2 linked regions of the Nitrosospira lacus genome follow. The protein of the gene in region 1 interacts with the protein of each later gene in a pairwise test. Links are inferred from orthologs where the notes say so. Each region holds a gene or a part of one and is shown on either strand. Other genes may lie near its edges. The genes, in order: recO and ssb.

Region 1 (3,107 bases):
GCTCAAGCGCCGGTGTGAAAACGCCTGCTTTCAACGCATCGCCCGTTAGCCGACGTAACCGCATGAAATAGAGCCTGGTTATGGTATTTCCCTCAATAAACTCGAAGGCAAAGAGAAATACCATTCCAGCCAACCACGGTATTTTGACGAAACTCCATCCATCAAAAAACTCGATAATCATCCACGTCCCTGAGACAAGAAGAAGGATCGCGCCGGGCACAACGACGCCGTCATAAAAGACAGCGATATTCCGAACAGCTTCTGCGAACTGAGGCAATTCGCGGAGCTGACGCGACCGTAGATCCGAAAGCCAAACAGCGATAAGACCCCCTCCAATTAATATGGCACCCAACACATGAGCAAGCTTCAGAAGCGAGTAAGTCATGTGCTCATATTAATCGTAAATGACAGCTCATAAATCTTCCGCTTCCCCGTTTGCCGCTCATTCCAGGCCCCGCCAACTACGTTGCAGTGCGCTTTTTGCCTGTCATGGCGTGTTGACCCGCAAAGTTTGCAGGCCGCACCTTAATCTACTTTCTGAGCCTACTAGCTTCCGCGCCAATCTCCTCATAACGCCCTCCATCCTCTGTGCGGGTGACAGAGTTGATCCGTCAAGGCGTGAATGTACATGGATTCTCCCTTTTACACTTTTGCAATTTTGGTTCCGGGTTCTCTGCGCCGAGTATTGCGAGTAACGGTGAGCCGCGTTTTTTCAGCGCATTCAGGTACTTGAATTCATCATAAGGTGTGCGATTTTTCCAGCAACGGAAAAGGATCCGAATCCATTTGAATGCCAGTGCGCGCAAGGCAGCTTGATGAGAGCTGCCTTTTCCCCGCTGCTGCTGGTAAAAAGCGCCTGCCCAAAAAGATTTATTAACGGTTTGCGCAGCCCATTCAACAAACGTTGCCGTACAAACTTTGGACACCGCAACCGCCAATGTACCCAGCTTTTTTGACTGCTTCTTTCAAGGACCGGCGCAATACCCGAATACATTTGCAATTCATCGGCAGTTGCATAGCGTTCACGCTGTTCACCAAAGGCTGCAAGCAGGCGTGGCGCCAGAACTTGACCGGCACCGGGCAAATTATTGAAAAGTACATAGTCCGGCAGACCCTGGTCAAAACGATGAATGGCCTGCAACGTAATGCGTATCTGCTTGACCAGCACCAGCCGCCAGTAAACGATGCGGCGTGATAATGGCAACGTCCTGGGTCAACGGCTTTGACGCTTTGATCGCTTCGATTCGCGCGTCAATGAGCGTGGCGGAACGTAGGTTATGCGCCTTGAAAAAGGCTTCCAGCACAGACTTGCGGGCTTGGGCTAATACTGGGAAGGGTGAGATAGACGACGACAATGGTGGACCTCGCCGCCGCCGTGGTCTTTTGCACTGTTGCGTTCGGGGTGGTACTGCGCCCGGTGTCGGCGAGGTTGGCATTGAGTGTCATAATTGCTGGAGATCTATCAGCAATTGCCGAGTGTGCAAAGGCTGGTCGCCGAGATAGTGGTTGAGTATGTAGCGCATCAGTGCCTTGCTCTGTTGCCGGGTCACAAGGTTCGAATAATCCCCTTGTTCCATGTCCAGCAAGGTTTTGCCACGCAACTGCAAGCCGTGGCCGGTATTGTTCTCATCCCAGGCCACCGGTCCGCGCTCGATTTCATAACAATAGTCTTCATTCGGCGTCGTGGGCTTGCCGGATGCGACGTCATGATTGAGCGTCAAGGCGTAGCCCAATTCTTGCAACATGCGTTGCTCGAAGCGCCGCAGGATGGGAATGTAATCCTTCTCGGTACTCAATGCCTCCAACGTTTCCTGATAGTAGGCAAATAATTGTTCATGGGGATCATGACGATGTAATAACCGCACAAGCAGTTCGTTGAGATAGAAACCACAGATCAGAGCCGTCCCCTGCAACGGCATCTGGCCGCCTTGCCATTCCGCCTTGTGCAGCGTGCGTAATTCGGATTTGCCTCCCCAGGTCAGCAGCAGAGGCTGAAACGCCCGCAATAATCCCCTGAGTGCGGATCCGGGGCGCTTGGCGCCTTTCGCCACAAGTGGCACTCTGCCGAAGCCGCGAGTGAAAGCTTCCACCACGAGGCTGGTTTCGCGGTAGGGATAAGCATGCAGCACGAACGCGGGCTGGGCATCTTGCCGTTGTGTATCCGCAATCATTATTTTAGTGGCAGTGGGGGATTACTCATATCCCAGGCTTTTCAATGCCCGCGCATCGTCGGCCCAGCCGCTTTTCACTTTTACCCAAACCTTGAGATATACCTTGCCACCGAAATTCTGTTCCATGTCCTTGCGCGCCTGTGTGGCAATCAGCTTGAGTTTCTCTCCATCCTTGCCAATAACGATCGCTTTTTGATTGGTCTTGTCCACAATAATGGAGGCATGAATTTTACGTAATTCACCCTCCATTGTGAATTGATCGATGATGACGCTGGTGGAATAGGGGATTTCTTCTCCCAACAGGCGAAACAGCTTTTCTCGAACCAGTTCGGCGGCAATAAACTGCTCACTACGGTCGGTGACTTCACCTTCGTCGAACAATGGCGGATTCTGCGGCAAATACGACCGGACTGTTCGTATCAAATCCGCGAGTTGCGTTCCTTTCTCCGCGCTCACCGGTATGATCGCCGCGAATGCGTATTCCTTTGCCATTTTTTCAAGGAATGGAAGCAACCGCGATTTATCGGCAAGGCGATCCACCTTGTTGACAACAAGAATTACCGGCTTGTCCGGCCGATCCATGGCAGGCAAGAGCTTTACCACAAGCTTGTCCCGATCATCGAAACGCAATGCCTCGATCACCAGTATCACCACATCCACATCCCGCATACTCTGGATAACCGCCCGGTTCATGGTGCTGTGCAAACGATTTGTATATTGCGTCTGGAAACCGGGAGTATCGACAAAAATGAACTGGGATTGCGCATCGGTGAAAATGCCATGGATGCGATGGCGGGTGGTTTGCGATTTTTTTGAAGTAATGCTGACCTTCTGGCCAACCAAATTATTGAGCAAGGTGGATTTGCCGACATTGGGGCGCCCTACGATGGCGACATAGCCGCTACGATAATCAGGATCGGTGGTCATCGCTGGGAG
Region 2 (3,327 bases), 570 kb from region 1 along the record:
AGTTGCGCGCTACCGCGGGTTTGGCCGGTATCTATGGGTTGCGCATGTTTGGCATGTTTATCATTCTGCCCGTGTTCGCGTTTTATGCCGAGCATTTGCCGGGCGGAAGCAACTATACGCTGGTCGGCATTGCCCTTGGCGCCTATGGGCTGACCCAGGCGATACTGCAAATACCTTTCGGCTGGTTGTCCGACCGGATCGGGCGCAAGCCCGTTATCTACATAGGCTTGATTCTGTTCGCCGCGGGCAGTTTCGTGGCCGCGTCCGCCACGGATATTTATTGGGTAATCTTTGGCCGCATCATTCAAGGCGCGGGGGCGATTTCCGCCGCGGTAATGGCGCTTGCCGCCGATCTCACCCGTGAAGAGCATCGCACCAAAGCGATGGCCACGATTGGCATGACCATCGGTGCCACCTTTGCGCTCTCACTGATTGTCGCGCCGGCACTCAATCGCTTGATTGGCGTCCCTGGAATTTTCGCCATGACCGGAGTACTGGCCCTGTTGGCGATGGCGGTAGTTTATAAGATTATTCCCAATCCATTGATCAGCCGTTTCCATTCCGATACCGAGGCATCATCAGGACGCTTTGGTAACGTGTTGCATAATCCCGAATTGCTACGCCTGGATTTCGGTGTGTTTGCGTTACATGCAGTTCTGATGGCGCTATGGCTGGTGGTGCCGTTGTCATTGCGCAAGTCGGGTCTGGCGGTAGATTCCCACTGGCAGGTATATCTTCCGGTATTGCTCTTTTCCATGGTTCTGATTGTTCCCGCGATCATCTATGCGGAAAAGAAAGCAAAACTCAAACCGGTTTTTGTCATTGCAGTGGCTGTATTGCTGGCAAGCCAGGTATTGCTGGCGTATACGTTCGAATCCCTATGGGGGACGACGGCGGCGCTGCTGGTTTTCTTTGCCGCGTTCAATCTGCTGGAAGCAACCTTGCCCTCGCTTATTTCCAAGATAGCGCCGGTCGGCGCAAAGGGCACAGCCATAGGCGTCTATAGCAGCGTTCAATTTCTCGGCGCATTTACCGGCGCCACCGCTGGCGGCTATTTATTTGAACATCATGGCAGCTCCGCGCTGTTTGCATTTTGCGGCATCCTGCTGGCATTATGGCTGCTGTTTGCCGCCACCATGAAAGCGCCTGCCGCGGTGCGTACCAGAATGTACCATGTGGAGGAAATGGATACGGGCAAGGCCAGCGGGCTATCGCGTCAATTGGCGGCGCTACCCGGTGTGCATGAAGCACTGGTGCTGGCAAGTGAAGGCGTGGCTTACCTGAAAGTGGATATGCGAGGCTTTGACGAAGAAGGAGTTGTTCAACTACTTGGGGGAGAAGCGTAAATGGCATCAGTCAACAAAGTCATACTCATCGGCAATCTCGGTAAAGACCCCGAGACCCGCTACATGCCAAATGGCGACGCGGTGACCAACATCACTTTGGCAACCACGGAAACATGGAAAGACAAAAACGGTGAAAAGCAGGAGAAAACCGAATGGCATCGCGTCACGTTTTACCGCAAACTGGCCGAAATCGCCGGTGAATACCTGAAGAAGGGTCGTCCGGTATATGTCGAAGGACGGCTGGAAACCCGGAAATGGACCGACAAGTCAGGTGCCGAACGCTATACCACCGAGATCATCGCCAGCGACATGAAAATGCTGGGCAGCAAACCGGGAAGCGGCAGCTACGAGGGGGGTGATAGGGACGAGAGCAGTTTCGCGCCGAGTACCTCCGGCAGCAATAAACCTGCCCCAAGAAGCAGCACGGGGTTCGATGACATGGATGACGATATTCCGTTTTGATGGCTGCAATCGCGCGCAGTGTAATAGGGTTATGAAAAAACTGTTGTTTCTTATTGTCATGTTGTTCGCGCTTGCCGGTCCGGTCTACGCGGCTGTCAACATCAATACCGCTACTCAGGGGGAGCTGGAAACCCTTCAGGGAATCGGTCCGGCCAAAGCCAAGGCTATCGTCGATTATCGTAAGAAGAATGGTCCCTTCAAATTGCCGGGCGATCTGGAAAAGGTCAATGGCATTGGTCCCGCCACCATGAAGAAACTACGTAAGGATATTACGGTGGGCGGCGGCACCACGGCCAAGACGGAAAATAAACCAGCTGTCAGGCAATAAAAACCTGGCATTGTCAGGATGGGGGAGGTGGTACGCCATAACCCGTCAATTGCCAATGGGTTGTGCTTTCTCCACCCATCCCGTCACAAACGAGTAATTCGACGATGTTCTTGGCAGCCACCCTTGTGCGTTTTGTAATGGGTCTTCTAGCGGCGCGTATGCGATAATCCGGCACGATCTTTACGAATTCTCTGCGAATTGGATATGTACAAAACCATAGAAGATTTTATCGGTAACACGCCCCTGGTAAAACTTAAACGTTTGCCCGGGAAAACCAGTAACGTCATTCTCGCCAAGCTGGAAGGCAACAATCCCGCAGGCTCGGTGAAAGATCGTCCAGCGTTATCGATGATCAGGCATGCGCAGGCGCGTGGGGAGATCAGGCCCGGAGATACGCTGATAGAAGCCACCAGCGGCAACACCGGCATTGCTTTGGCGATGGCGGCGGCGATCATGGGTTATCCCCTGATACTGGTGATGCCGGAGCACCTGAGCGTGGAGCGGCGGCAATCCATGAAGGCATTCGGGGCGGAAATCATATTGACCTCGAAAGAGGGCAGCATGGAAGAAGCACGGGATGTGGCTGAGCGAATGCGTGACGAGGGGCGCGGAATCATCCTGGATCAGTTTGCCAATCCCGATAATCCAAGAGCACACTACGAAGGGACCGCTCCCGAGATCTGGCGCGATACCGGAGGGCAAATTACTCATCTGGTGAGCAGCATGGGGACCACCGGTACGATTATGGGTTGCTCCGAATATTTCAAGGAAAAGAATCCGGAGATTCAGATCATCGGCGTACAGCCGGAAGACGGTGCGCAGATTCCGGGTATCCGCAAATGGCCGGAAGCCTACTTGCCAAGAATCTATGATGCCAGCCGGGTGGATTGCATTATCCTGGTTTCCCAGGCCGAAGCCGAGGATATGACTCGGCGGCTGGCGCGCGAGGAAGGGATTTTTGCCGGAATTTCGTCGGGAGGTGCTTTGGCGGCGGCACTCAAGATTTCCGCGGAATTGCACAACGCGGTGATCGTTTCCATCGTTTGCGATCGCGGGGATCGCTACCTTTCCACGGGGGTTTTCCCGGCCTGAGTGGGTAAAGCCTATGTGTCAATATCATATATTCAGCGAGTAAGCGGATAAGCGTCATACCGGCGGAAACCGGTATCCAGTGGCGTTCAGAGCGCATCG

Evidence for each region.
Region 2: the proteins of recO (region 1) and ssb interact in binary tests that used the Escherichia coli proteins (3 or more experiments, as listed by UniProt). The link is inferred for Nitrosospira lacus from one-to-one orthologs.

What each region holds. Positions count from the first base shown.
Region 1 is NZ_CP021106.3:2,552,063-2,555,169, reverse strand. What follows is about bases 308-3,087. They hold recO (DNA repair protein RecO), read right to left. Parts: upstream 2,172-3,087; coding sequence 1,443-2,171; downstream 308-1,442. Other genes in these bases: era (GTPase Era), read right to left, coding at 2,193-3,087; EBAPG3_RS11580 (transposase), read right to left, coding at 722-1,168; EBAPG3_RS11585 (DUF2269 domain-containing protein), read right to left, coding at 308-385. Also shown: more of EBAPG3_RS11585, read right to left, coding at 1-307; more of era, read right to left, coding at 3,088-3,098. UniProt on the Escherichia coli protein: Involved in DNA repair and RecF pathway recombination.
Region 2 is NZ_CP021106.3:3,119,667-3,122,993, reverse strand. Bases 78-3,077 are described here. They hold ssb (single-stranded DNA-binding protein), read left to right. Parts: upstream 78-1,346; coding sequence 1,347-1,808; downstream 1,809-3,077. Other genes in these bases: cysM (cysteine synthase CysM), read left to right, coding at 2,341-3,077; EBAPG3_RS14270 (ComEA family DNA-binding protein), read left to right, coding at 1,840-2,136; EBAPG3_RS14280 (MFS transporter), read left to right, coding at 78-1,346. Outside these bases: more of EBAPG3_RS14280, read left to right, coding at 1-77; more of cysM, read left to right, coding at 3,078-3,228. UniProt on the Escherichia coli protein: Plays an important role in DNA replication, recombination and repair. Binds to ssDNA and to an array of partner proteins to recruit them to their sites of action during DNA metabolism. Acts as a sliding platform that migrates on DNA via reptation.